One region of the Metapseudomonas otitidis genome, then DNA from elsewhere that is predicted to be linked to it. Evidence: riboswitches for the same ligand, from Rfam matches in the RefSeq annotation. Region 1 holds a riboswitch; each other region holds the start of a gene.
The links. A riboswitch is a leader RNA that binds a small molecule or an ion and turns the genes downstream of it on or off. The one in region 1 is predicted to bind cobalamin.
Positions count from the first base shown of each region.

Region 2: it holds a riboswitch for cobalamin, as region 1 does, so the genes downstream of both, cobW (cobalamin biosynthesis protein CobW) here and PotMrB4_RS14605 (energy-coupling factor ABC transporter permease) in region 1, are expected to answer to the same signal.
Region 3: it holds a riboswitch for cobalamin, as region 1 does, so the genes downstream of both, btuB (TonB-dependent vitamin B12 receptor) here and PotMrB4_RS14605 (energy-coupling factor ABC transporter permease) in region 1, are expected to answer to the same signal.
Region 4: it holds a riboswitch for cobalamin, as region 1 does, so the genes downstream of both, PotMrB4_RS17480 (TonB-dependent receptor) here and PotMrB4_RS14605 (energy-coupling factor ABC transporter permease) in region 1, are expected to answer to the same signal.

Region 1 covers NZ_AP022642.1:3,185,743-3,192,771, reverse strand. Annotated here, with positions in the region: gene PotMrB4_RS14620 (methanobactin export MATE transporter MbnM) at 1-407, opposite strand, end outside; gene PotMrB4_RS14615 (MbnP family copper-binding protein) at 404-1,282, opposite strand; gene PotMrB4_RS14610 (TonB-dependent hemoglobin/transferrin/lactoferrin family receptor) at 1,293-3,347, opposite strand; cobalamin riboswitch at 3,675-3,870, shown strand; gene PotMrB4_RS14605 (energy-coupling factor ABC transporter permease) at 3,924-4,607, shown strand; gene PotMrB4_RS14600 (LysR family transcriptional regulator) at 5,078-5,977, shown strand; gene PotMrB4_RS14595 (GGDEF domain-containing protein) at 6,011-7,029, shown strand, end outside.
Region 2 covers NZ_AP022642.1:875,599-882,627, forward strand. Annotated here, with positions in the region: gene cobN (cobaltochelatase subunit CobN) at 1-1,871, opposite strand, end outside; gene cobW (cobalamin biosynthesis protein CobW) at 1,932-2,984, opposite strand; cobalamin riboswitch at 3,076-3,269, opposite strand; gene PotMrB4_RS04140 (cobalamin biosynthesis protein) at 3,368-3,808, shown strand; gene cobM (precorrin-4 C(11)-methyltransferase) at 3,805-4,557, shown strand; gene PotMrB4_RS04150 (sugar nucleotide-binding protein) at 4,769-5,653, shown strand; gene PotMrB4_RS04155 (NAD-dependent epimerase/dehydratase family protein) at 5,646-6,572, shown strand; gene PotMrB4_RS04160 (OmpW/AlkL family protein) at 6,708-7,029, opposite strand, start outside.
Region 3 covers NZ_AP022642.1:4,439,745-4,446,773, forward strand. Annotated here, with positions in the region: gene cbiB (adenosylcobinamide-phosphate synthase CbiB) at 1-51, opposite strand, end outside; gene bluB (5,6-dimethylbenzimidazole synthase) at 48-698, opposite strand; gene PotMrB4_RS20440 (cobyrinate a,c-diamide synthase) at 695-1,984, opposite strand; gene cobO (cob(I)yrinic acid a,c-diamide adenosyltransferase) at 1,984-2,595, opposite strand; gene btuB (TonB-dependent vitamin B12 receptor) at 2,710-4,542, opposite strand; cobalamin riboswitch at 4,635-4,848, opposite strand; gene PotMrB4_RS20455 (VOC family protein) at 4,904-5,317, opposite strand; gene PotMrB4_RS20460 (ATP-binding protein) at 5,428-6,792, opposite strand; gene PotMrB4_RS20465 (response regulator) at 6,789-7,029, opposite strand, start outside.
Region 4 covers NZ_AP022642.1:3,818,456-3,825,484, reverse strand. Annotated here, with positions in the region: gene PotMrB4_RS17485 (ABC transporter ATP-binding protein) at 1-438, opposite strand, end outside; gene PotMrB4_RS17480 (TonB-dependent receptor) at 449-2,602, opposite strand; cobalamin riboswitch at 2,711-2,914, opposite strand; gene PotMrB4_RS17475 (class I SAM-dependent methyltransferase) at 3,033-3,662, shown strand; gene PotMrB4_RS17470 (IS110 family RNA-guided transposase) at 3,806-4,753, opposite strand; gene PotMrB4_RS17465 (flavin reductase family protein) at 5,278-5,763, opposite strand; gene PotMrB4_RS17460 (purine-cytosine permease family protein) at 6,084-7,029, shown strand, end outside.

The DNA.
Region 1 (7,029 bases):
TCCACCGGGTCGTCGCCGAACAGCGGGCCTTCCATCTGCCGCTCCAGGGACACCACGGCCGGGTTGGCCCAGTTGTAGGTGGCGTTCCAGGCCACGTTGGCCAGGCCCGGTGCGTTGCGGTGGGTGAGGGCGCCGGCGCTGCCGGTGGAGCGCGGCGCGCGGTCGCTGAAGGCCTTGGCCTGCAGGTGGCAGCCGGCGCAGGCGAGGGTGCCGTTGCCGGACAGGCGCGGGTCGTAGAACAGCCGGCGGCCCAGCTCCACCTTGGCGGCGCTCATGGGGTTGTCCGCCGGTACGCGGGGCGCGGGTACGTGGCTGGGCAGTGGCCAGGCCCAGTCCTGCGCCAGGGCGCTGCCGACCAGCCCGAGGCCGGCCAGCAGTGCGGCGAGTCGGCCGATGCGCCGCGTCATGGCCGGGGCACGACGCGCAAGGCCGGAACCTGGCCATCCGGCAGCGGCTGGCCGCTGGCCAGGTCCAGGCCGAGGCGGGCGAACACTGCCGGGCATTCGGGGTCGTCCGGGCCGCTCATGCAGCCCACCGCGCCGCCCTGGTCACGGCCGAGCTGGCTGCCGGCCAGCAGGCTGGACAGGTCCAGCGCCACGGCATCGCGCCGGGGGTCGAAACCGCGCAGGGAGACGGGCACCCGGTTGGCCCGCAGGCAGGCCACCGTTTCGCCGGTGAGCGGGTTGCCGCTGCAGCCGGTGGAGCCCAGGTGCAGGTACCAGCTGGGCGCGCGGGCGCCATCGGCCTTGGCTACGCCGCCTTCGGGGTTGACCTCGACCTTGGCGAACTTGCGCCCGGCCTGCCAGCTCCAGCCCATGGCGGCGATGTCCAGGGGTGGGCCCTGGAGTTCGGTGCTGGTGTGGTTGAGGGCCTCGGGCACGCCGAGGCTGAAGCGCAGGCCGACGTAGTCACCGGCCGGTGCCTGGCCGCGCACCTGGGTGCGGGTGGCCGGGGTGCCGCCCTGGCAGGTGCCGGTGGCGTCCTCGAAGTCCAGCAGGGCGACCTGGCCGTCCTGCCAGTCGTCGTGGTCGAGCACCAGGGGCACGGCCTGGCCGTCGGCGCGGACCAGCGCCACGTCCTGCACGTAGAACCGTGCATCGCGCAGGGTCGAGGAGCGGGCATCAGCGCCCAGCGGGCCCAGGGGCGCACCGCAGCGGGCGGGGTGTCCGTTGGCCAGCAGGGCGAAGTCGATCACCACCGGCTGCGGGCCGCTGGGGGCTTGGGCGGCGCATGCCGAGAGCAGGGCCGTGCCGAGCAGAAGGGGAAAGCGATGAGCGTGCATGGACGGCCTCTCAGAAGCGCGAGCTGAGGGTGAGGTTGACGCTGCGGCCTTCCTCGTAGCTGAAGGTGTTGGCCTGGGTCTGCTGGTAGGTGGCGTAGGCCTGGTCGAACAGGTTGGTCACCCCCAGGTCGACGCGGTACGGGTCGCGCTCCCAGGTCAGGCCGATGTCGTGCAGGGCGTAGCCGTCGCGGCGGCGCAGCAGGGTGTCGTCGTAGTCCTGGGCCTTGACGAACTGCCCGCGGTAGTTGATCGACCATTGCTCGTCGAGGCGGTAGCCCAGGGTCAGGGCCAGCTTGTCCGGCGGTGCGTAGAGGTCGGCGCCGGTCTGGGCGTTGCGCGAGCGCAGCTGGGAGTACCCCAGGCCGACGCTCAGGCGGTCCAGCTCGTAGGCCGCCTCGATCTCGCCACCCTGGCGCTCGGCCCGGGCCACGTTGCGCCGCTGGAACACCTGGCCGACGCCGGCGAAGGGCGCCTGGCGCACGTAGGTGCCGACCACCTGGGAGTCGATCAGGTCGTAGACGTCCTCGTCGAAGCCGGTGGCCTTGAGGCGGAACTGGTCGCCGGCGGCCAGCAGGTCGCTGAAGTCCAGGGTGAAGCCGGCTTCCCAGGTCTTGCTGGTCTCCGGTTCCAGGCCCGGGTTGGGGCGGAAGTTGAACAGCGCCCGGCGGGTGTCCAGGTTGCCGTACATCTCGGTCATGGTCGGCGCGCGGAAGGCTTCGCCGTAGCTGACGAACAGCCCCAGGGGGTCGATGGGCTGATACTTCAGGGCGATCTTCGGCGAGAGGCGGCTGTGGCGGGCGTCGCCCTGGCCGGGGGAGGACAGCCTGTAGTCGTCGTGGCGCAACGCGGCGATCAGGGTCCAGCGGTCGAAGGTCTGCTCGCTCTGGATGAAGCCGCCAAGGGCGCGCAGCTCGCCGTCGGGCAGCACCGAGTTGCCCTGGCCGTTGGAGGTGTTCTCGGCGGTGTCCTTGTAGTAGTCCACGCCGTAGGTGAGGCGCTGCCGGTAGTGCTCGCCCACCTCGAAGGTGCTGGTGTTCTGCAGGCTGCCGCCGTCGGTACGGGTCATGGCCGAGGTGTCGGCCTGGGGCGGTGTCGAGCGGCTGTGGCCGGCGAGGCTGAAGCGGGTGCGGTAGAGGCTCAGCTTGCCGTCCAGCCAGCTGCGGTCGGTGTCGTGGAACGACCAGTTGCCGGTGTACTGCTCCTGCCGGCGGCGGGTGTCCTGGTCGAAGGGGAACACCAGGTTGCCGCCGGGGTTGGTGGGGCCGGTGAAGTCGTCGTCGAAGGTCTGGCGGCTCAGCTCCACCCGGTTCAGTTCGCCCAGGTTGAGGCCGGCCTTGAGCAGGCTGGCGCCCAGGTCGCCGTCGTTGGGGTACTCCGAATCCGCGCCGCCCTTGCCGGTGTGAATGGCGCCGTAGTTGCGGTAGGTGGCACTGGCCAGCACGTCGGCCTGGTCGTTCAGTGCTGCGGCGGTGAGGTGGGTGGAGAAGGCCTCGTTGCCGCTGCGGTAACCCACCTTGGCCTGGCCGCCGTAGCCGCGCTCGGGGTCGACGTAGTCCTCCGCTGCCAGGGTTTCGAAGGCCATCACGCCGCCCAGGCCGCCACTGCCATAGGCCGCCGACATGGGGCCGCGCACCACGTCCACCTGGCGGATGAAGTCGGGGTCGAGCAGCAGCGGGCTGTTCACGCCGCCCTCGTTGTTACGCCGCGCACCGTCCACCGTGAGGATGATGCGTGGCCCCTGCAGACCACGGATGGCGGGGATCTGTGCCGCAGGGCGGGGGCCGCCGCCGAAGTTCACGTTGGGCAGGCTGCGCAGCACGCTGGACAGGCTATCGGCCTGGGCATCCTCGAGGGCCTTGCGGTCCACCGTGGACACCGAGGCCGGCAGGTCGAAGCTGCTGTTGGCGCTGCGGGTGGCGGTGACGGTGGTGCTGTCCAGCACCAGGGTCTTGCCGTCTCCCTGGGCCTGGGCGGCGGCGCAGAGCAGGAGCAGCAGCGGCCAGGCCGTGGCGGGCGAGGGGAGGAAGGCGGAGCGCCAGAACGAAGGGGATGGCATCACGGCCATGGGCGTCGGTCCCTGTTGTTGTCGAGTGGTTCCGGGAACGACCTGTGCCGCATGGCGCCGAGCTGTCCGATCCCTGGATGACTACCGGGCGCCTCATGGCGCCCGCATGCACTTGGCAGGCCTCTGGGGCGCTGCGGGACGGATGCTAGCAAGGGCCCCCGATGCGGCCCGACTGCGACGAGCTGCCACACCCCGGGCGCCCGGAGGCCTGCGGGTGGCGCCTGGCTGGCAGGGGAAAGTCGACTGTGGCGGACTGTCGCAGGCAGGGAGGCGCACGGGGCGCTCGCAGGGGCGCAAAAATTTGCCTTTGCCGCCCGCAGGCCCGCCAGTAAGATGGCCGCCGATGGTTTCCGGGCAACCGCCCGGAGCAACAGGGAACATGGTGCGGCGCAACGCCCAGGCCATGGCTGCCCCCGCAACTGTAAGCAGCGAGCGAAACCCGAAGCACCACTGGCCCCGGCCGGGAAGGTGGGTGGAGCATTGACCTGCGAGCCAGGAGACCTGCCATCCGTAACGGGCACGAGGCCCGACCCCTAGAACTGGTCACCGCGCGGTGGGCGCGGCAAGGAACCGCACATGCATATCGAACCCGGCGTCGTCGAAGGCGCCAAGCTCCTGCTCAGCTATGGCACCGCCGTCACCGCCTTCGGCCTGACCGCCAAGATGGCCTACGACAGCATCCGCACCAACGGCGGCATCAGCGCCCTGGCCCTGCGCAGTTTGATCGCCACGGCCCTGGTGTTCTGCTTCTTCGAGGTGTTCCCGCATCACGCGGTGGGCGTCTCCGAGGTCCACCTGATCCTCGGCTCGACCCTGTTGCTGATGTTCGGCGCCGGCGCGGCCGCCATCGGCCTGGCCGCCGGGCTGCTGGTCCAGGGCCTGTTCTTCGCCCCCTTCGACCTGCCGCAGTACGGCATGAACGTCACCACCCTGCTGGTGCCCCTGTGGGGCATCAGCCTGCTGGCCAACCGCATCATCCCGGCTCGCACCGCCTACGTGGAAACCCGCTACAGCCAGGCCCTGGCGCTGTCCACCGCCTACCAGGGCGGCATCGTCGCCTGGGTGGCCTTCTGGGCCTTCTACGGCCACGGCTTCACCGCCGAGACCCTGGCCTCGGTGAGCACCTTCGGCCTGGCCTACATGAGCGTGATCCTGGTGGAACCGCTGATCGACCTGGGCGTACTGGCCCTGGCCAAGACCCTGTCGCGCTACAGCCAGGGCCCTCTGTTTAACGTCCGCCTGCACCACGCCGCGGCCTGATCCGACACACCTGCCGCCCGGCTGCAATGGACGGGCGGCCTCGTCATTACCCTTCGAATCTGTCCTGTTTCCGTCGCCCAAGTTTCACATGGCTGTGAATGTGACGACTTTCCGACGCCTCGCAACATCCAAGTTCGCCAGTAAACGGCGGCACATGACAACTTCCCCGGATTAATCCCATCGCTCACAACTTGGCCAACTTCCAAGTTTCGTCCGGCTCAATACGAAATTTTCCCTCGAACTGCTGAAAGCCCCGCCGCGTGTGGGCTTGGCGCACTCCTTGACAAAAGTCCGGCGCCATTGAATCGACCTCGCAAAGCACGGCAGTTAGCGCGCTACTTGCCGACTAAGTTCATTCGAAAAATGGAGATTGGCAGTCCGGAAATGTAGGTTCTCTGCAAAAAATACGGCTGTTAGCATGAAAACTGCACGACGCGGATAAGTCTCGACGAGTTTCGAAGTTGGTGAAGATGCTGGATGACTTGGCTTTATTCGTGCAGATCGTACGGGCAGGGAGCTTCGCAAAAGCAAGCAGGGTACTAGGGATACCTGCCAATACCCTCAGCCGCCGCCTGATGAGCCTGGAACGCAGTCTCGGCACGGCCCTTTTTCTCCGCTCCACCCGGTTGCTGCGCTGCACGGCCGATGGGGAGCGGCTCTACCAGAAATGCAAGACGAGCATCGACCACCTGGGCAACGCCCTGGCCACCTTGCGTGACGACGCCCAGGGCATCGTCGGCCAGGTGCGCATCCAGGTGCCCACGGGTTTTTTCGAATGCCAGGAGAACGGCTTCTTCAGCCAGCTCCTGCGCCAGCACCCGGGGCTGGAACTGGACGTGGTGGTGGCGGACCACGAGCCGGACCTGGTGCTGGACGGGCTGGACCTGCTGTTCTTCCTCGGTGAGCTGAAGAACGACGCCTACGTGGTACGCAAGCTGTTCGACCTGGAGCTGGGTCTCTACGCCAGCCCCGGCTACCTGGCCATGCACGGCGTGCCGGAGCGGGTGGAGGACCTGGCCGAACATGCCTGCCTGCACCTGAAGAACGTCCAAAGCTGCGAGTTGCATTCGAGCTGCGGCCGCCGGACCTATCGCCTGCGCCCTAACGGGCGGCTGGCGACCACGTCCAGCTCGGCCCTGCTCAATGCAGCGATCAACGATTCGGGCATCGCCCTGCTGTCCACCCTGGCCGCGGAATGGCGCAAGGAGCAGCTGGTGCGCATCCTGCCCGACTACGCCGTACGCGGGCGGGCGCTGCATGCCGCCTATTCCAGCCACCGCACGCTCTCGGCCTGCGGGCGTGCGGTGCTCGACTTCGCCGTGGCGACGGCCCAGCAGGCCTGCGACCTGGTGCAGACCGGGCATGCCTGATGGGGACCGGCGCCGCCGGGGGGAGAGTAGGGAATGCGCGATCCGGACAACGAGCAGCTGTACCAGGCACACCAGGGCCGGACCTTCATGCGTCCGCGCTTTCCGCCCCGCCTGGAGCAGCAGTACCGCGAATCGCTGACGCGGGATTTCCTGCCGTTCCAGAAGGCCTCGGCCGTGGTGGTGCTGCTGGTGTGGGCGCTGTTCATGGGGCTGGACCTGCTGCACTTCGACCTGCAGGCCGGTCTCGATGGCTGGCTGGTACTGCTGGCGGGGGTGCGGGTCGGCATCCTGCTGCTGCTCACCGGCCTGGTGCTGCAGATGCTGCTGCGCGGCATCGAGGCCTACTCGGTGCGCTTCGCCTCGTGGGTGCTGCTATTGGTGCTGGCCGGTGGCATGGCCTCGATCTTCATCTACCGCATCAAGGGCCTGTATTTCTCCGACGGCATCTTCGCCTTGCTCGGCGTGGCGGCCTTCTTCCCCCTGGGCATCAGCTTCCGTCGCAGCCTGCTGGTGGCCCTGGCGCTGTTCGCTCTCTGGCTGCTGGTGGGCTACCCGGTGTACGCCGCAGAGGCACCCGAGCAGTACGGCTCGGTATCCCTGGTGTTCCTGCTGTCGATCCTCGCCTGTGCCACGGGGGGCTACATCCGCGATCAGGTCAAGCGCGAGCAGTTCCTCCTGCGCGAGCTGCTCAAGTGGCAGTCCAGCCATGACCCGCTGACCGGCCTGCACAACCGCCGCGCCTTCGACCAGCACGTGCAGACCGTGCTGGGCCTGGCCGCGCGTGAGCGCGCGAGCCTGGCCCAACTGATCATCGATCTCGACTACTTCAAGCAGTACAACGACTACTACGGCCACCAGGCCGGAGACGCCGCCCTGTGCGCGGTGGCCGGGGTGCTGGAGGCCTTCGCCCGCCGCCCGCTGGACATCGCCGCGCGGCTGGGTGGCGAGGAGTTCACCCTGGTGCTCTACGACGTGGAGGAGGCCCATCTGGAAACGGTGGCGCTGCGGATCGTCCAGCAGGTGCGGGCCCTGGAAGTCCCCCATGCCCGATC
Region 2 (7,029 bases), 2.3 Mb from region 1:
TCCAGGTCGCGCAGCGGGCCGTAGGTTTCGGCGCGGGTCAGCGGCGGCATCAGGTGGTCGATGATCACCGCCTGGGCGCGGCGCTTGGCCTGGGCGCCTTCGCCGGGGTCGTTGACGATGAAGGGGTAGATGTTCGGCAGCGGCCCCATCACCGCGTCCGGCCAGCATTCGGCGGACAGGCCGACACCCTTGCCGGGCAGCCATTCGAGGTTGCCGTGCTTGCCGACGTGCACCAGCGCATCGGCGCCGAACACCTCGCGCAGCCAGAAATAAAAGGCCAGGTAGCCGTGGGGCGGTACCAGCGACGGGTCGTGGTAGATGGCCGCCGGGTCCAACTGGTAGCCCCGCGCCGGCTGGATGCCGACGAAGGCGAGGCCGAAGCGCAGGCCGGCGATCATCATCCGTCCGCTGCGGAACATCGGGTCCTGTTGCGGCTCGCCCCAGCGCTCCGTCACCGCCCGCTGGTTGGCTTCGGGGAGGCGGGAGAAGCAGGCGAGGTAGTCGTCCAGGGCCAGGCTCTGGGCGCAGGGGCGGGCGTCGAGGTTGTCGAGGTCGTTGCTGACGCCGCCCAGCAGGCTGTGGATGAGGGCGGTGCCGCTCTCCGGCAGGCCGGCCACGGGGTAACCCCGGGCCTCCAGGGCGCGGAGGATATTCAGCGCGCCGGCCGGGGTGTCCAGGCCCACGCCGTTGCCGATGCGGCCGTCACGGGTGGGGTAGTTGGCGAGGATCAGCGCCACGCGCTTGTCGGCGTTGGCCTTGCGCGCCAGCAGCAGCCAGCGCCGCGCCAGTTCGGCGACGAAGTCCATGCGCTCGACATGGGGCAGGTAGCAGACCACGTCGCTCTGGCTGCGCTCGCTGCGCCAGGCCAGGCCTTTGAAGCTGATGGCGCGGGTGATGAGGCGGCCGTCCAGCTCCGGCAGGGCGACGTGCATGGCCAGGTCACGGGGGCCCAGGCCCTGGGCGTTGGCCTCCCACTGGGGCTGGTTGTCCAGGCTGCAGATGGCCTGGAACACCGGCACGTCGCGGCGGAACGGGCGCAGGCTGGGGGCCTCCGGCGAGGACTGGGCGAAGCCGGTGGTGTTGATGATCAGCTCGACGCCGGCCTCGTCCAGCCAGTCTTCGAGGGTGGCCAGGCAGGCGGCCTCCTTGAGGCTGGCCACGGCGATGGGCAGGGGGTTGAGGCCCTGGGCGGCGAGGCGTTCGCAGAAGGTGTCGAGGAAGCCGGTGTTCGCCGCCTGCAGGTGGGTGCGGTAGAACACCAGCGCCACCACGGGCTGCTCGGGTTGCCAGTCGGCGCGCCAGTGGGCGAGCCCGGCGTTGGGCTGGCGCGGGTGGTAGACCGCGACGCGGGGCAGCGCCCTGGGCTCCTCCCAGGGCATCGCGTGGCCCAGGCAGCGGCTGGCGAGGCAGGCGAACAGCTGCCGGGCGTTGTCCAGCCCGCCCTGGCGCAGGTAGTGCCAGTAGCGCTCGGCATCCTCTGTGGGAACGGTGCAGAGCCGTGCCAGCTCGGGATCGGGGCGGTCGTCTCCGGGCACCAGGATCAGCGTGGCGCCGCGCTCGGCCAGCGCCACCAGTTGCTCGATGCCGTAGCGCCAGTAGCCGACGCCGCCGTGCACGGAGATGAGGATGACCTTGGCGTGCTGCAGCACCTCGTCGACGTAGAGGTCCACCGAGGCGTGGTTCTGCAGCTGCATCGGGTTGGCCAGGCGCAGGCTCGGGTAGTCCTCCGGCAGCGTGCGGGCGGCCTCGGCCAGCAGCGCCAGGTGCGAGTCGCCGCTGCAGAGGATGACCAGCTCGGCGGGCGTCTGGGCCAGATGGGCGATGCCATCGTCGGGGACGAAGCCGCCGGGCTGGGTGCGCAACAGGTGCATGGCTCGGGCCTCGGCTCGGTGGAGCGGCCCTCTCCCGGGGGAGAGGCGCCGGTTCGGTGGTTACGCCAGGGCGGTGCGCAGTTCGTTGGCGATGGTGGCCTGGTCCAGCTCCTGGCCGATCACCACCAGGCGGGTGGCGCGGGGCTCGTCGCTGCGCCAGGCGCGGTCGAAGTGCTTGTCGAAGCGCTTGCCGACGCCCTGCACCAGCAGGCGCATGGGCTTGCCGGTGACGGCGACGAAGCCCTTGATGCGCAGGATGGCGTGGCGTTCCACCAACTGGCCGAGGGCCGCGAGCAGGGCGCGCTCGTCCACTTCCGGGAGGTCGACGTGGAAGGAGTCGAACTCGTCGTGGTCGTGGTCCTCGTGTTCTTCGTGGTCGTGGTGGGTGGGGCGGCTGTCGATGTGCAGCTCGGCTTCGGCGTTCAGGCCCAGCAGCACGTCCAGCGGAAGCTTGCCGGAGGCGGCCTCGACCACCTTCACCGCCGGCGGCAGCTCTTCGCTGACTTCGGCGCGTACGGCGGCCAGGGCGTCGGCATCCAGCAGGTCGGTCTTGTTGAGGATCACCAGGTCGGCGCTGGCCAGCTGGTCTTCGAAGAGTTCGTGCAGGGGCGATTCGTGGTCGAGGTTCGGGTCCTGCTTGCGCTGCTCGTCCACCTGGTCGGGGAAGGCGGCGAAGGTGCCGGCGGCGACGGCGGGGCTGTCCACCACGGTGATCACCGCGTCCACGGTGCAGGCATTGCGGATCTCGGGCCACTGGAAGGCCTGCACCAGGGGCTTGGGCAGGGCCAGGCCGGAGGTCTCGATGAGGATCTGGTCGAGGTCGCCACGGCGCGCCACCAGTTCGCGCATGACCGGGAAGAACTCTTCCTGCACGGTGCAGCACAGGCAGCCGTTGGCCAGTTCGAAGACGCGGCCCACGGCCTCTTCCTCGCTGCAGCCGATGCTGCATTGCTTGAGGATGTCGCCGTCGATGCCCAGCTCGCCGAATTCGTTGACGATCACCGCGATGCGGCGACCCTGGGCGTTGTCCAGCATGTGGCGGAGGAGGGTGGTCTTACCGGCACCGAGGAAGCCGGTGACGATGGTGACGGGGAGCTTGGCCAGGGTTTTCATGCGCGCCTCTCAGGTGCTCTGTGGCGGGCATGACGAATGCAGCGGGCCGGGCCCACTGGAGGTATTCGCCACCGGATCACCCCGCCCGGTTGTCTGGAAATTCGCCGAGGCAGGTCTCCTGGCTCGCAGCCTGGCGCGGGGCGCCGCCGGGTCCGCCTTCCCGCCCGTGGGCAGTGGCTGTGGACAGGGCATCAGCTGCTTACAGTTGCGGGGGCAGCCGTGGCTTGGACCACGTTCCCTCTTAGCTCCAGCGCTCGCTGGAGAACCTCGAAAGGACGGAAGGCTACGCAGGGCCCGGGCGGCGGTCAATCGCGTTGGTTGACGCCTCGTCGGGCCCGTGCTGTCCTTGCGCGGATTTTTCCCGCCCGGTCGCCTGCCACGCCATGAACCCCGCTGCTCCTTCCCTGACGCCGCCTTCGCTGGTGGCCGGTTTCGGCTGCCGCCAGGGCTGCACGGCGGCGGAGCTGGGGGCCTTGCTGGATGCCTGCCTGGCCGAGGCCGGGGTGCCGCCGGCGCGCCTGGCGGCGTTGGCGACCCGCGAGGACCGCGCCCTGGAGCTAGGCCTGCAGGCGCTGGCGGCGGAGCGCAACCTGCCGTTGCAGGGCGTTTCCCCCGAGGCGCTGAACGCCCTGGAGGCGCGCCTGAGCCAGCCGTCCGAGCGGGTCCGCGCCCTGGCCGGCAGTGCGGGGGTGGCCGAGGCGGCGGCCCTGGCGCTGGCCGATCGGCTGGGGCAGGGGCCTTCGCACCTGCTGCTCGACAAACGCCGCAGTGCTCGCGCGACCTGCGCGTTGGCCTGCATCCACCTGGAGGCTGAACGGCCATGACGGTCTATTTCATTGGCGCCGGTCCGGGCGATCCGGAACTCATCACGGTGAAGGGGCAGCGGCTGATCCACCGCTGCCCGGTGATCCTCTATGCCGGCTCGCTGGTGCCGGAGGCGGTGCTGGAGGGGCACCAGGCGCAGCAGGTGGTGAACACCGCCGAGCTGCACCTGGAGCAGATCGTTGCGCTGCTGGCCGAGGCCCATGCCCGGGGCCAGGACGTGGCGCGGGTGCATTCGGGCGATCCGTCGCTGTATGGCGCCATCGGCGAGCAGATCCGCCACCTGCGCGAGCGTGGCATTCCCTACGAGATCGTGCCGGGCGTTACTGCCACGGCGGCCTGTGCGGCCCTGCTGGGCTGCGAGCTGACGCTGCCGGAGGTGTCGCAGACGCTGATCCTCACCCGCCACGCCAGCAAGACGCGGATGCCCGAGGGCGAGTCCCTGGGGGACCTGGCCCGTCACCGGGCGACCCTGGCGATCCACCTGGGGGTGAGCCGGATCGAGGAAATCGTCGCCGAACTGCTGCCGCACTACGGGCCGGCCTGCCCGGTGGCGGTGATCCACCGCGCCAGCTGGCCGGACCAGGCCCAGGTCACCGGCACCCTCGCCGACATCGCCGAGAAGGTGCGGGCCGTGGGCTTTCGCCGGACGGCGCTGATCCTGGTGGGGGAGGTGCTGGCGGCCGAGGGCTTTGCCGACTCGTCGCTGTACCGCGCCGGGCATGCGCACCTGTACCGGCCGGGCGAGTGACGGCTCGGTCGCGAGAGGATCGCTGCATATCGCTGAGTGTTGCCTGCCGGATGCCGGCTTTTTCGCCTGCGTTCGCCTTGCCCGCCCCGATCCGCCCGGGCTTTTCGGCGGGCCTGTAGTGACGTACCGCTGTGAAACCCGCAGAATGCAGCCTTTCCGGCCTTTGGCCGGCCCGTCCGTATGACTTCGGCCTTGAGCGACCTGACTCCTTATGCGAATGCGCTTGATGCTGCTGGGCGGTGGCAATGCCCTTGGACAGGCGCTGATTCGCCTGGGTGCCGAGGATGATGTGGGGTTCCTCGCCCCGCGCCCGCCCGAGCAGGGTTGGGACGCCGCCAGCCTGACGCAGTTGCTCGACGACACCCGCCCCGACGCGGTGGTGAACCTCGCCTACTACTTCGACTGGTTCCAGGCCGAAGACGTGAGCGCTGAGCGCTTCGCGGCCCAGGAGCGGTCGGTGGAGCGCCTCGCCGAGCTGTGCCAGCACCACAACATCGTGCTGCTGCAGCCTTCCAGCTACCGGGTCTTCGATGGCGCCCGCGCCACGGCCTACAGCGAGAAGGACGAGACCATTCCCCTGAGCCTGCGTGGCCAGTCCCTCTGGCGCATCGAGCAGAGCGTTCGCGCCCTGTGCCCGCGCCATGTGCTGCTGCGCTTCGGCTGGCTGCTGGACGACAGCCGCGAAGGCACCCTGGGCCGCTTCCTGGTCCGCGCCGAGCGGGACGACGAGATCTGCCTGGCGGACGACCGCCGTGGCAACCCGACCCCGGCCGACGATGCCGCGCGGGTCATGCTGGCGGTGCTCAAGCAGCTGGACTGCGCCGCGCCGCTGTGGGGCACCTACCACTACGGCGCCCACGAGGCGACCACCACCCTGGCCCTGGGCCAGGCGGTGCTCACCGAGGCACGCGCCCTGCACCCGCTGAAGGTGCAGGACATCACCCCGCAGGCCCACGCGGCCCGCCCCGACGCGGCGGACGAACCGCAGCACGCCGTGCTGGCCTGCAAGAAGATCTTCCACACCTTCGGCATCAAGCCGCGCGCCTGGCGTGCGGCCCTGCCGGCCCTGCTGGACCGCTACTACCGACATGGCTGATCCCATCCTCATCACCGGCGGCGCCGGCTTCATCGGTTCGCACCTGGCGGACCAGTTGCTGGCCCGCGGGCACGCCGTGCGCGTGCTGGACAACCTCTCCACCGGCAAGCCCGGCAACCTGGCACTGGACAACCCGCACCTGGAGCTGATCGAGGGCGACGTGGCCGATGCGGCGGTGGTCGCGCGTGCCATGGCCGGCTGCAAGGCGGTGGCGCACCTGGCCGCCGTGGCCTCGGTACAGGCTTCGGTGGATGACCCGGTGGCGACCCACCAGGCCAACTTCATCGGCACCCTGAACGTCTGCGAAGCCATGCGCACCCACGGGGTGAAGCGCGTGCTGTTCGCCTCCAGCGCCGCGATCTACGGCCAGAACGGCGAAGGCCAGGCCATCGACGAAGACACCGCCAAGGCACCGCTGACGCCCTACGCGTCGGACAAGCTGGCCAGCGAGCACTACCTGGATTTCTACCGGCGCGAGCACGGCCTGGAGCCGGCGATCTTCCGCTTCTTCAACATCTACGGCCCGCGCCAGGACCCATCGTCGCCCTACTCGGGGGTGATCAGCATCTTCACCGAGCGGGCGCTGGCCGGTTCGCCCATCACCGTCTTCGGCGATGGCGAGCAGACCCGTGACTTCCTCTACGTCGGCGACCTGGTGCAGGTGCTGGCCGAGGCGCTGGAGATGCCGGCTGTGGAGGTGGGGGCGGTGAACGTCGGCCTGCGCCAGTCCACCAGCCTGAACCAACTGCTGGCGGCCATCGGCGAGGTGGTGGGCGGTCTGCCTGAGATCCGTCATGCGCCCGGGCGTGCGGGGGATATCCGCCATTCCCTGGCCGACAACCAGCGCCTGCTGGCACGCTTCGACTTCCCCGAGCCGACGCCCCTGGCCAAGGGCCTGGCCGAGCTGCTCGGCCGCTGAGCCCGCTCCATGAGAAAGGCGCCTCCGGGCGCCTTTCTTCTTTCCGCTCGCTTTCACCCTAGGGCTTCACCCCGGGACCGCAGCAGCCCAAACGAAAAAGGCGCCCGAAGGCGCCTTTGTTCTGTGCAGCAGGGCTTAGAACTTGTAGCCCAGGCCGACCATGTAGACCCACGGGTCGACGTCGACGTTGACCTTGGCGCGCACACCGCCAGCGATGCTGTTATCGACATAGGCGCGGGTGTCGATGTCGATGTAGCGGACCTGGGCGTTCAGCATGACGTTGTCGGTCAGCATGTAGTCGGCACCGACCTGCCAGGCCAGGCCCCAGGAGTTCTTCACGTTGAAGTTGTCGAAGCCGGCGGCGGTTGCCTCGCTGCCCACGTGCTCGTCATAGATCCAGGTGTAGTTGATGCCACCGCCCACGTAGGGCTGGAAGGCGGACTTCGGATCCAGCGGG
Region 3 (7,029 bases), 1.3 Mb from region 1:
GAACAGGGCGTCCAGCAGCAGTGCGACCAGTGTGGTCAGGCCCAGGCTCATTGCGTGTGTCCCCAATGGTTCTCGAACAGCAGATCACTCAGCGGGCGCGGCTGCGCCCAGCCTTCCAGCGCCAGCATCGGCGCCGGGTAGAAGGCTTCCACCGGGCCCAGGCAGAGCACCGCCAGGGGCTTGCTGCCGGGCGGCATGCCCAGCAGGTCGGCCAGGGCCTGGGGCTCGAACAGCGAGACCCAGCCCATGCCCAGCCCTTCGGCGCGGGCGGCGAGCCAGAGATTCTGAATGGCGCAGGCCAGCGAAGCCATATCCATTTCCGGCAGGGTGCGTCGCCCGAAGACATGGGCTTCGCGCCCGTCCATCAGGCCGGCCACCAGCAGCTCGGCGCAGTCGAGGATGCCCTCCACCTTCAGCCGCATGAATGCGTCGGAACGCTCGCCCAGGGCCTCGGCGGTGCGCACCCGCTCCGCTTCCACCAGGCCATGGATGGCCTCGCGCAGCGCCCGGTCGCGGATGCGGATGAAACGCCAGGGCTGCATCAGGCCGACGCTGGGCGCCTGGTGGGCGGCCTCCAGCAGCCGCGCCAGCAGCTCGGGCGCCACCTCGCCGCCGGCGAAGTGGCGCATGTCGCGGCGCTCGGCGATGACCCGGTAGATCGCCTCGCGGTCCTCGGGGCGGTAGGCGTGGTCGCTCATGGACGCAGCAGCTCCGCAGCCGCCCGGGGGTTGGACGGCAGGTAGAAGTGGATGTACGAGGCGGTCAGCCGGCCGATGCGGTACACCGCCTCGGCCACCGGCTTGTCGTTGGGGCACAGGCCGCGCACCAGCGGCGCCTCGGGGGACTCCAGCAGCGAGTGGTGGAAGGTGTGCCCGCGCAGGGTGCCTTCCGGCAGCGCGGCTTCCTGCAGGGCCAGGGCGGCCAGGCGCTTCTGCATCACCGCGCGGCCGGGCAGCAGGCCCAGCAGCTCGGCGGACTGGCCGGCGGCATCGGTGAGCGCCTCCAGCAGGTAGAGCATGCCGCCGCACTCGGCGAGGATCGGCTTGCCGGCCTGGTGGTGGGCGCGGATGGCGGCGGCCATGGCCGGGTTGCCGGCCAGCTGCGGCAGGTGCAGCTCCGGGTAGCCACCGGGCAGGTAGAGGCTGTCCACCGCCGGCAGCTCGGCGTCCACCAGGGGCGAGAAGAATACCAGCTCGGCGCCCAGGCGCTGCAGCAGGTCGAGGTTGCCCTGGTAGAGGAAGGCGAAGGAGGTGTCACGGGCGACGCCGATGCGCACGCCCTCGAGCCAGGGCTCCAGGGGTTCGGCTGCCGGCGCGGCGAAGGCCACGGCGGGCGGCAACGCCACTTCGGCGCTGGCGGCCAGGGCGTCGGCGGCGGCGTCCAGGCGGGCGTCCAGGTCGGCCAGCTCCTCGGCCTGCACCAGCCCCAGATGGCGGCTGGGCAGCTCCACCTCGGCACTGCGCGGCAGGGCGCCGTACCAGCGGATCCAGTCCGGCAGGCTGTCGCGGATCAGGTCGCTGTGGCGCTGGCTGCCGACGCGGTTGCCGAGCACGCCGGCGAACGGCAGGTCCGGCTGGTAGGTGGCCAGGCCCACGGCCAGGGCGCCGAAGGTCTGGGCCATGGCGGCGCCGTTGATCACCCCCAGCACCGGCACGCCGAAGTGCCGCGCCAGGTCGGCGGCGGACGGCGAGCCGTCGAACAGCCCCATGACGCCCTCGATGAGGATCAGGTCCGCTTCCCCTGCTGCTTCCCACAGCAGGCACCGGCTCTCGGCCTCGCCGATCATCCACAGGTCCAGCTGGTAGACAGGGTGGCCGGAGGCGCGGGCGAGGATCATCGGGTCGAGGAAGTCCGGCCCGCACTTGAACACTCGCACGCGCCGGCCCTGGCGGGCGTGCAGGCGTGCCAGGGCGGCGGTGACGGTGGTCTTGCCCTGGCCGGAGGCGGGGGCGGCGATGAGCAGCGCGGGGCAGGTGCGGGTCATCAGAACTCCACGCCTTTCTGGGCCTTCACCCCGGCCTTGAAGGCGTGCTTGACCAGGCTCATCTCGGTGACGGTATCCGCCGCCTCGATCAGCGCCTCGGGCGCGCCCCGGCCGGTGGCGACCACGTGCTGGTGCTCGGGACGGGACTCGATGTCGCGCAGCACCTCGTCCAGCGCCAGGTAGCCATGCTTGAGGGCGATGTTCAGCTCGTCGAGCACCACCAGGCCCACCTCGGGGTCGTCCAGCAGCTCACGGGCCACGGCCCAGGCGGCGCGGGCCTTGTCGATGTCGCGCTGGCGGTCCTGGGTGTCCCAGGTGTAGCCCTCGCCCATGACGTGGAAGCTCACCTCTTCGGGGAAGCGGCGGAAGAAGGCCTCCTCGCCGGTGGACATGCCGCCCTTGATGAACTGCACCACGCCCACCTTGAAGCCGTGGCCAAGGGCGCGGGCGACCATGCCGAAGGCGGAGCTGCTCTTGCCCTTGCCGTTGCCGGTGTGCACCAGCAGCAGGCCGTACTCGTCCTGGGCCTGGGCGATTTTCTCGTCGATCAGGGCTTTCTTGCGCTGCATGCGCGCCTTGTGGCGCTGGTCGCGTTCGGGGGATTCGCTCATGGGAGTCCTCGGTTCGGGGCCGACGCGGGCGCCGGCGGAAGGATGCGCAGTTTACGCCGGGTGCGGCGGCGGCCCGAAGGCTTTTCCGCCGCACCCGGCAAGGATGTTCAGGGGTTACAGGGCCTGGTAGCGGACGCTGAAGTAGACGGCCTGGCCGGGCTGGTTGAAGTCCTTGGCGGTCTCGTAGTCAGCCGCGAAGAGGTTGCTGACCTTGGCTTGCAGGCGCCATTCCTCGTTCAGCCAGTACTCGCCACGCAGGTCGAGGGTGGCGAAGCCGGCCAGGCGGTCGTCGTTGGCCACGTCGTCGAAACGCCGCCCTTCGGCGTGCAGGGTGGCGCCCAGGCCGACGGCACCGATGCGCCGGTCCAGGTCCAGGTTGAACACCTGCTGGGCACGACGTGGCAGCTGCTTGCCGTGGTTGCCGTCGTGGGCGCGGTTGACGCTGTCGAGCAGGGTCAGGTTGGCGTTCCAGTCCCAGCCGAGCCAGCGGCTGCCGAGGCTCAGCTCGGCGCCGTCGATGCGCGCCTTGCCGATGTTGTTGGGGCCGCCGAAGGGGCCGGTGCCGGCCTGGGCATCGTGGACGATGAGGTCGTCGACGTGGGTGCGGAACAGGTTGGCCGACCAGTGCCCCCAGTCGTGTTCGCCGCTCAGCGCCGCTTCGAGGCTTTCGGAGGTCTCGGCCTTGAGCCTGGGGTTGCCGTAGTCGGGGTAGTACAGCTCGTTGAAGGTGGGCGCCTTGAAGGCAGTGCCGTAGCTGAGGCTGAAGCGCAGCGCCTTGCTGAGGGCGTAGCCCCAGGCGGCGCTGCCGGTGTCGTGGCGGCCGAACTGCTGGTTGTCGTCGCGGCGCAGGGCGAGCTGCCAGTCATGCCGGCCGGCTTCCCCCAGGTACTGGGCGAAGGTGCCCCGATTGAGGCGCGAGTCGCGGTCGAAGCGGGTGGAGCTGTCCACCTCGTCCTGCTGCCAGTCATGGCCGATGCTGAAGGTGTGGCCCTCGGCCAGGGTGAATTCGTTGAGCCAGGAGGCGGTGTCGCGGCGGGTGTCGAAGCGCGAGTCGAACTGCCCGCCGGCCTCGGTGCGCGACAGGTCTTCGCTGCGCCCGGCCTGGAGGGTGATGCCCCAGGGCTCCACCGGGCTGAAACGGGCGCGCCCGCCGATGACGCGCTGCTCGTTGTCGGCGTTGGCATTGCGGCCGCCGCCGGGGCTGGACCGCGACACCAGGTCCAGGTCGGTGTGGGCCTTGGCCCGCAGCAGGGTGCCATCCAGTTCCAGGCCGTTGTCGAAGCGGTAGCCGGCGCGCAGGTTGCCGGAGAGGTTGCGGTAGCCGTCGGCGTCGCCCTCGTGGTAGCTGCTGCGCGCGCGGGTGGCGTCGATGCCGTCGCTGTCCTGGCTGCTCATGCCCAGGCTGTACCAGCCCTGCTCGCCGCCGCCGCTGACGCCGGCACTGCCCTGGTAGCTGTCGTGGGTGCCGTAGCCGGCGGAGAACCAGGGCTTGGCGGTGCCGTCGCCGCTGCCCTGGCGGGTGAAGATCTGGATCACTCCGCCGATGGCTTCGGAGCCGTAGAGGCTGGAGCGCGGGCCACGGACCACCTCGATGCGCTCGATCAACTCCACCGGCAGGTCCTGGAAGGCAGCCAGGCCGTTGCTGGCCGCGCCGATCTTCACCCCGTCCACCAGCACCAGCACGTGGTCGGACTCGGCGCCGCGCATGAACAGCGTGGTGTTCTTGCCGGGGCCGCCGTTGTTGCTGAGGGTGACGCCGGGCACCTGGCGCAGCAGCTCGGGCACCGAGTGGGCCTGGCTGCGCTCGATGGCGTCGCGGTCGATGACGGTGGTGGCGGCCAGGCTGGCGCGCACTGGCTGCGAGGTGCGCGTGGCGGTGACGCTCTGGGGCGCCAGTTCGAGGGGCTCGCCATGGGCCGGCAGAACGGCACCGAGGCCGAGCAGCATCCATGTGGCGGATGCCCGGGATACGGGGGACTGCATGTGGGGTCTCCGTCGCGCCACCCGCGCGACTCCAGGGATGGATGCATGGCCGTGGCCATGCTCGCTCGCACCGGGCCGGTCTCCGGGCTTGCGAGCGGAACCTGGGGTTCCCCGACCGCGCCTTCCCATGCGTGGGCACAGTGGCTGGATGCGGTGGTTGACTCGCCTACCGTTGCGGGGGCAGCGCCGGATTCTTGATGGAATGGACCGGCTTCCCTGTTTCACCCCACCGGCCAAAAGCCGTGGGGCACCTGGTGCAGGCGCGCAGCTTAGTGGCGCGGCGGGACAGGGTCAATCGAGCCCGCGCCGCGCCGGACGGGAGGGTTCAGGCGCCGTCCTTCTCGCAGTTGACCATCCAGGGCACGCCGAAACGGTCTTCGAACATGCCGAAGCGAACGGCCCAGAAGGTGGGCTCCAGGGGCATCTGCACGGTGCCGCCGGCACTGAGCCCGCTGAACACCCGCTCGGCCTCGGCAATGCTGTCGACGTTGAGCGACACCGAGCAGCCGCGAATGCCGGCGTGGGGCTGCTCGGGCAGGCTGTCGGAGGCCATCAGCGACTGGCCGTCGCGGGTCAGGCAGGCGTGGATGATGTGCCCGTGGCAATCAGTGGGTACGTGGGCAGCGGCCGGGGTTTCGCCGAAGGTCATCATCCGGAGTTCGCCACCGAGTACATCGGCGTAGAAGGTGAAGGCCTCCCGGCAGGTGCCGGGGAAGATCAGGTAGGCATTGATGCGCATGAGGGGGTTCCTCCCTGTGGGGTTCCGCCACGCTCCGTGGCGGCCCCCTCATGCTCCGCCGATCCGCCGGATTGTCGATGACCGTCCGGCGAACGGCGTCGGTGCGCCGCTCAGTTCCGGGGCAGGCGGATGCGGAACTCGGCGCCGCCCAGGGGCGAGTCGCCCAGGGCCAGTTCGCCCTCGAAGCTCTCGACGATGTCCAGCACCACGGCAGTGCCGATGCCCTGCCCCGGGTGCTGGGCGTCGGCCCGCTCGCCGCGCTGGAGGATGCGCGCGCGCTGGTCCGGGGGTACGCCGGGGCCGTCGTCCTCCACCACCAGCTCGCAACTGGCCTCGTGCTCTCGGGCGCTGACCCGCACGGTGCCGAGGCACAGCCGGTAGGCGTTCTCCAGCAGGTTGCCGAGCATCTCCAGCAAGGCGCCCTGCTCCACGGGCACCTGCAGGTTCGGGTCGAAGTCCCGCAGGACCCTGACCCGCTTGTCGCGATAGACCTTGTCGAGGGCGTCGCAGAGGGTGTCCAGCAGCGGGGCGAGCTGCACCCGGTGGCGCACCAGGCCGCTCTTGCGCAGGGTGGCCCGTTGCAGCTGGTAGCCGATCTGCTGGCTCATGCGTTCGATCTGGTTGCGCAACACCCGCGCCGGTTCGGTGTCGCCAGGGCGGGTGGCGATGGTCTCGCTGACGCCCTGCAGCACCGAGAGCGGCGTCTTGAGGCTGTGGGCCAGGTCGTCGAGGGAATGGCGGTAGCGCTCGCGCTGGCGGCGTTCGCTGTCCAGCAGGCGGTTGAGGGACTTGGTCAGGCGCAGCAGCTCGCGGGGGTGGGCGTCGCTCAGGGCATCGCGGGTGCCGGACTCCACCTGGTCCAGCTCCTCACTGAGGCGGCGCAGGCTGCGAAAGCCCCAGGTGAGGCCGAACCAGAGCATCACCAGCAGCACCAGCAGGGCCGTGCCGAGCCAGAAGTAGAGCTGCTGGAGGAAGCCGTCGTGCATCACCTGGTAGTCGCTCATCGGTTGCATGGTGACGATGCTGAAGGCAGCGGCCTGGTCGCGCAGCAGGTCGATCTCGACGTCGTAGACGAAGAAGCGCCGGCCGCGATCGTCGTGGATCTGGGTGAACTCGTGGCCACGTCCGTCGTAGCGCGGCATGTAGTGGACGCTCTCGTCCTGAGAGGAGCGCGACTGCCAGATCAGGCGGCCGTCGCTGTCGTAGATGAAGCCGAGCTGGTGGGCGTCGAGGTTGTCGAATTCCTCGTCGGGGAGCTTGTCGGGCATGTCGAGCTTGCCGTCGACGATGCGGGCGGCAGCGATCAGCGCGCTGGCATCGGCCGCGAGGCGCTTCTCGATGGCCTGCTCCATGGCGGTGTCGAAGGCTTTGCTGAGCACCGGCAGCAGCGCCAGCATGAACAGCACCGCCAGGCCGGCGGCGCCGAGCATCAACCGCAGGCGCAGGGAGAACCCCGCCAGGGGGTGTCGCCTCATCGGCAGCGCTCGGTGAACAGGTAGCCCTGGCCGCGCACCGTGTCGATGGGGCGGAAGCCGTTGTCGCCTTCGAGCTTGCGCCGCAGCCGGCCGACCAGCACTTCGATGACGTTGGGGTCGCGCTCGTCGTCGTCCGGGTAGAGCTGCTCCATCAGCCGCTCCTTGGCGACCACCTGCTGGTGGTGGCGCATGAGGTATTCGAGGATGCGGTATTCGAAGGCGGTGAGCCCAAGGGAC
Region 4 (7,029 bases), 630 kb from region 1:
GCCGCCGGAGAGCCGGGCGAACGGGGTGTCGCGGTGGGCCTCCAGGGCCACCTGGCGCAGCGCTTCGCCGACCCGGGCGCGGTCGGCGGCGGTGTCGCCGTCGAACGGCCCCTGGTGGGGCGAGCGGCCCATGGCGGCGACCTCGGCGACGCTGAGGCCGAAGTCGCTGGGGAACTCCTGCAGCACCACGGCGACCCGCTGTGCGCACCAGCGCGGCGGCTGGCGCCAGATGTCCTCGTCGTCCACCCGCACCGTGCCGCCGTGGGGGCGGGCGGCGCGGTAGATGCAGCGCAGCAGGCTGCTCTTGCCGCTGCCGTTGGGGCCGATGAGGCCGACGAACTCGCCTTCCGCCACGTCCAGCCCGATGCCGTCCAGGGACCAGCCGGCGAGGGCGCCGTCAGGGGCCCAGCGCAGGTCATGGAGGTTCAGGCGGGACATGGCGTAACCCTCAGAAGCTGTAGTCGGCGGTGACGAAGAACGAGCGCGGCTGGCCCAGCAGCCACTGCTGGCCGCCGTTCTGCTGGGTGACGGCGTAGCGGCGGTCCAGCAGGTTGTTCAGCTCCAGCCCCAGGCGCGTGTCGGGCAGCACCTGCCAGCCGAGGTTGGCGTCGAGCACGGTGTAGCCGGGTACTTTGACGGTGTTGGCGGCGTCGGCGTAACGGGCGTCGACGTAGCGCGCGCCGAGGCCAGCGTCCAGGTCATGGCCGAGCGCCTTGCTGACCCAGAGGTTGGCGGTGCGCCGTGGCACGTCGGTGGGGCGGTTGCCGGACCGGGAGACGAGAAGATCGTCCTTGGCCTCATTGAATTCGTCGTACTCGGCGCGCAGCAGCGAGGCGTTGGCCGAGACGTGCCAGCCCTGCTCCAGAGCCAGTTCCAGGGTCGCCTCCAGGCCGTCGGAGGACTGCTGGCCGATCTGCTGGGCCTGACCTTTTGCTGATTCGCGGGAGAGCAACTTCTTCTTGACGATGTGGTAGGCGGCCAGGGTCCACTCGCCGCGCCCGTCCCAGAACTGCTGCTTGAGGCCGAACTCGGTCTGCTTCGACTCGGTCAGGTCCATATTCTGCTGGCCAGAATTGAGGGTGATGAGGTTGCTGACGCCGTCCTCGCTGGTGGAGTACTGGCCGTAGAAGGACAGCTGCGGGGTGGCGGCGAACACCAGGCCGGCGCGCCAGTTGCCGCCCTGGATGCTGCGGTCGCTGCGCAATGGTTGTGCGCGGTTCTCGTTGGGAAGATCGGTGCGGTCGATGTGGTTCTGGTCGCGACGCAGGCCGGTGACCACGGACCAGCGCTCGCTCAGTTGGGTGCGGTTCTCGGCGAACAGGGCGGCGGTGTGGGTTTCGCTGCGCGAGTGCGGGCGGTAGGCCGAGGCGCTCTGGAAGTAGCCGGGGGCGGGGTTCCACGGGTCGACGTAGTCGCCGTCGATGTCGGTGTAGGGCGCGTTGTTCAGCAGGTCGAAGCGGATGCGGTTGAACTCGCCGCCGACCAGCGTGCGGCTGTCGAGGCCGAACAGTGAGTGGTCGAAGGTGAAGGTCTGGCGGTCGCCGATCTGCTCCTGCTCGTGCTTGATGCGCAGCTGCTCGGCGCGCTTCAGCTGGCCCCGGCCGGCGTCCCAGGTGTAGGCCTCGGCGTTGCGCCAGTAGCGGCGGCTCTTGATGTGGTAGAGCTGGTTGCTGGCGCTGAAGCCTTCGCTGGGCGTCCAGTCGGTGACGAGCCGGGTCCACTGGTCGTTGTAGTGCAGCTCGGCGTTGTGCAGGTTGTAGTTCTTGTCTTTCAGGCTGTCCCGCAGGTGGCCGTCGATCAGCGGCGTGCCGAAATAGTTCATCGGCTGCAGGTCGCCCTGGTCGTGGGCGAGGGTGAAGGCCAGGGCGTCGCTGGCCTGCCAGCGCAGGGCGGCGCTGAGGCCGAGGTTCTTCGAGTCGCCCCGGTCGATCCAGCCGTGGCTGGCCTCGCGGTTGAGGTTGAGGCGGTAGCTGAGGGTGTCGGTGAGCGAGCCGCCGCTGTCCAGGGCCATCTGCTGGCGGTCGTCGGAGCCGTAGCCCAGGCGCAGGCGGTTGCGGATCTCGCCGTCGAAAGGCTTCTTCGGCACCACGTTGATCACCGCGCCGGTGGCGCCTTCGCCGTAGAGCACCGAGGCCGGGCCACGGATCACGTCGATGCGCTCGACCATCCACGGGTCGGTGGGGAAGGTGGTGGTGCCCATGCCGGTGTAGAAGCGCGTGCCGTCGTACAGCTGCATCACCGAGGCGTGGCCGGTGAAGCCCCGGGCCGAGAGGGCGGTGCCGCCGTTGCCGGGGGTGCCGATGTGGGTGATGCCGGGGCTGCGGGTCACGGCGTCCTGCACGGTGGCGTTGTTGCGTGCGCGCACCTCGTCACCGCTGATGGCGCTGGTGCTGGCCGGGGTTTCCAGGGCGGACAGGCCCAGGCGCGAGCCGGCGGGCACGGGCGTGTCGAGGCGGATGGCGGTGTCGTCCGCCTGGTCGGTGACGGCGGTGGCCGGTAGCGCCAGGGTGCCGTCTTCGGCGTGCAGGGAGAAGGAAATGGATAGCGCGAGCAGGCCGAAGGCGGCGCTCGCCGGAGCGTTGGAGCTGAAGGTACGGGACATGTCGTTCCTATCACGTCAGGAATGAATGGAGCCCGGAGGGAATGCAAAGGCGCGCGCGGGCGCGTGCACCCGTGCGAGAAACCGGCCCGTGCCCGCCCACCGCGGGTTTGCCTATCGATGCTCCAGGCCGGTCTCCGGGCTTGCGAGGATCACGCCGCATTCGCCTTCCCATGCCGTGGGCACAGTGGCGTACCGAATGCAGCGCTCGCTTACCGTTGCGGGGGCAGCGCCGGACTGGTCCTGATGGACGCACCGGCTTCCCGTTTCACCTCACGCGCGGCGGCGTGAGGCACCTGGAACGGCGCGCATCTGACCACTGGCACGGGGTGGCGTCAACCGTTGTCGGGAATCATTCGCCCTGTCGGCCGGCCATGGCCGTTCCCATCGCAGCCGGTAGAATGCCCGCCGCCGTTCACTGCCCGGAGGCCCCATGAGCCTGGAACCCCACGATCTCGATGCCATCAGCGCCATCACCCTGGATGACTACCAGCGCAATGCCGAGGGCTTCCGCGAGGGCACCCGCGACCACGACGTGAGCCAGAACATCGAGGCGCTGCTGCGCCATCTGGGGCCGGGCGGGCCGTTCGACATCCTCGACTTCGGCTGCGGCCCGGGGCGCGACCTGCAGACCTTCCGCCGCCTCGGCCATCGCCCGGTGGGGCTGGACGGTACGGCGCGCTTCGTCGAAATGGCCCGCACCGATGCCGGTTGCGAGGTTTGGCAGCAGAACTTCCTGGCGCTGGAGCTGCCCGCCGAGCGCTTCGATGGGGTGTTCGCCAATGCCAGCCTGTTCCACGTGCCGCTGCAGGAGTTGCCGCGTGTACTCGGCCAGTTGCACGCCACCCTGCGGCCGGGTGGCGTGTTGTTCAGCTCCAATCCACGGGGGCAGAACGAGGAGGGCTGGAACGGCCAGCGCTACGGCGCCTGGCACGACTACGCGCGCTGGCGTGAGTTGCTGGAGGCGGCGGGCTTCCAGGCGCTGGAGCACTATTACCGGCCGGCGGGGCTGCCCCGCGAGCAGCAGCCCTGGCTGGCGAGCGTGTGGCGGAAGCCGGCCTGAGCAACGGCCATTGCCGGGGGGCTGTCGAGAGATGCCTGGGCAGGGCACCGTCTGAAAAGCTATGCCCAAAAGCGTGTTGCTGATTATCGAGTTCTATTGATGTCACCTGTTTCGCCTTGCCGGGCGAGCAACCGTGTTCAGCGTCAAGCCACTTGAGGCCTGAAATGTGCCTGATCACGGAGCATCGCATTGAGGATGGTGAGCAGTTTCCGCATGCAGGCGACGACCGCTACTTTGCCGGGTTTCCCCTGTTCTTTTAGTCTCCGATAGAAGCTGTGCACGACCTCGTTGCGGCTGCGAATGGCCGACAGCGTGGCCATGTAGAGCACCTTCCTGACTTCGGATCGCCCACCCCAAACTCGCCGGGTACCCCGGTAGTAGCCGCTGTCCCGGTTGAAGGGCGCGACACCCACCAATGCCGCAATCTGCTTGCGGTTCAGGTGGCCCAGCTCTGGTAGTAGAGCCAGCAACGTGATTCGACATACGGGCCCAATACCTTTCACTTCAGCCAGCAAGTCATCCTTGGCCCGCCAGATCTCTGATTTTTGAATGGCATCATTCAACCCTGCATCGCTGGCTCTGAGGCGCTTTTCCAGCCACTGGATATGCAGCTTGATGTCACGCCGCAAGGCCTTGCCTGCTGCCTGCTGCAAGCGCAGCTTCTCGGCGACCATCATGTCGACCAATTGACGCCGACGCCCAACTAGATCCGCCAGTTCGAGCGCTTGCTCCTCGGGTAGCGGCCGTACGGTGGGACGAATGGCAATCCCGAATGTGGCGAGAACCCGAGCATCCAACGCGTCAGTCTTGGCCAGTTGGCCCGATGCCTTGGCAAAGTCACGGACCTGCCTTGGATTGGCCAGTACCAACGGCAATTGCTGTGCAGCCAGCTCCGCAATCAGGAGACGCTCCAGGCCACCCGTTGCCTCAGCCACGATGAGGTTGGGTGCCAAGGCCAGCATATCGGTGGCCAGTTGGGCCCTACCTGAAGCGTCGTTGGCATAGCGCTGGAGCGTGGCGCTGCCACTGACGAAGACATCGAGAAAGTTCTTCGAGATATCGATTCCGACAACGAGGAGTTCTTGGTTCATGGCATTCCTCTCTCACCCTGACTTGCAGAAACGAGCTTTGAGCTCAGGCAACCGTTCGGGTTAATCAAGAAGAACCTGCTCCGACCCTCGCTCGCCCACGATCTGGAGATCTAGTTTCTGGCGGTCTGAAGCAGGTGTGGAACAACTTACAAGTTTCTTTTTTCAATCGTCGGAATGCCGCCCACAAAAAAGAAACCAAAAAGGCTCGCCCCTACATCCGGGTCCCGCTGCGCGGGACTTCCCTCGCTCCATCGTTGCTCCAGGGGCCGGCGCGATGGGCCATCCATGGCCTGGCGCGCCTCTCGCGGCATCCATGCCGCTCGCTCCCCTGCACAACGACTGCGCTCGGCCTCCTGAAGGGGCATATTCCCCGCCTCACCCTCTGAGCCAGGGCCGATTTCGTCGTGCGCTCTTATAGAGAGCGCCAGGTGGTGGCAGGTGCTCGAGCGTGGCAGTGGAAGAGTCGGGCATAGCCGAAAAAAAGCCCCCATGGCGGGGGCTGAAGAACGCACGGTAGTCAGGTGTCAGGCCAGGGCGGGGAGGGCACCCATCTTGCCGTGGCAATAGAGCAGGGGGGCGGCCTCTTCCTGGGGCAGGACCAGGTTCTTCACGGCGCCCACCATGATGGCGTGGTCGCCGCCTTCGTACTCCCGCCACAGTTCGCACTCGATGATCGCGCTGGCGCCGGCCAGCAGCGGGTTGCCCCGTTCGCTCAGGGTCCATTCGATGCCTTGCGCCTTGTCCTTGCCTTTGCGGGCGAAGGCATAGGCTTCCTTCTGCTGGGCGTCGGACAGGACGTGGATGGCGAAGCGCTTGTTGCGGATCAGCACCGGGTAGGAGTCGGAGCTGTAGTTGGGGCAGAACAGCACCAGGGCCGGGTCCATGGACAGCGAGCTGAAGGCGCTGGCGGTGAGGCCGACCACCTGTCCGTCGTCATCCAGGGTGGTGATCACGGTGACCCCGGACGGGAAGGAGGCCATGGCTTTCTTGTAGAGGGCGGCATCGATCATCGGTGGAACCTCGGTGGTGTACGGCAGGCTGAATCAATTAGGTCTGATGGTATACCGTAATACGCAATTTGCAAGCGCTTTCATGGGCGCCCCGCCGGCTTTCTACTTTCGTCGGAAAGCCTCGAATAACGGGGCTTTGGCTCTGGCGGCGGGACCTGGCGTTGCGTCAGGATGGCGGATCAGATGCGTCGTAGAAAAGCGGCTCAGGCTTGTCAAAAGTTTGGAATACCATAATATGGTGTTCATCTGAGGGGCGACGCAGAGCGCCTCCGGTTTGGCTTCAAACAACGATAAGAACAGACAAACTCGAGTTCATTTCCATGTCCCAGATGTCCCGGCAAGACCCCCTGATCGAAAACCACACGGTGGACTACGTCCCCCTTGCGGAGCGCCACGGGAAGGCGCGCGATCTGTTCACCCTGTGGTTCAGCACCAACATCGCGCCGTTGCCCATCGTTACCGGCGCCATGGTGGTCCAGGTGTTCCACCTCAACCTGTTCTGGGGGATGCTCGCGGTCGTCCTCGGGCACCTGATCGGTGGCGTGGTGATCGCCCTGGCCTCGGCCCAGGGGCCGCAGCTGGGGATTCCGCAGATGGTGCAGAGCCGCGGCCAGTTCGGGCGCTACGGGGCCCTGCTGATCGTGTTCTTCGCCGCGCTGATCTACGTCGGCTTCTTCATTTCCAACATCGTCCTGGCGGGCAAGTCCATCGTCGGTATCGCCCCGTCGGTCCCGGTGCCGGCCAGCATCCTGATCGGTGCGCTGAGCGCCACCGCCATCGGGGTGATCGGCTACCGCTTCATCCACACCCTCAACCGCATCGGTACCTGGGTGATGGGCTCGGCGTTGCTGGCCGGCTTCGCCTACATCTTTGCCCATGACCTGCCGGCGGATTTCTTCACCCGTGGCGGCTTCAACCTTGCCGGCTGGATCGCGACCCTGTCGCTGGGGATCATCTGGCAGATCAGCTTCTCGCCCTACACCTCGGACTATTCCCGCTACCTGCCGGTGGAGGTGGGCATCGCCCGGCCGTTCATGGCCACCTACCTGGGGGCGACCCTGGGCACCATCCTGTCGTTCGCCTTCGGCCTGGTGGCGGCACTGGCCACTCCCGAGGGTACCGAGGCGATGGCGGCGGTGAAGCAGGCCACCGGCTGGCTGGGGCCGATCCTGATGGTGCTGTTCCTGCTCAACATCATCAGCCACAACGCCCTCAATCTTTATGGCGCGGTGCTGTCCATCGTCACCTCGATCCAGACCTTCGCCG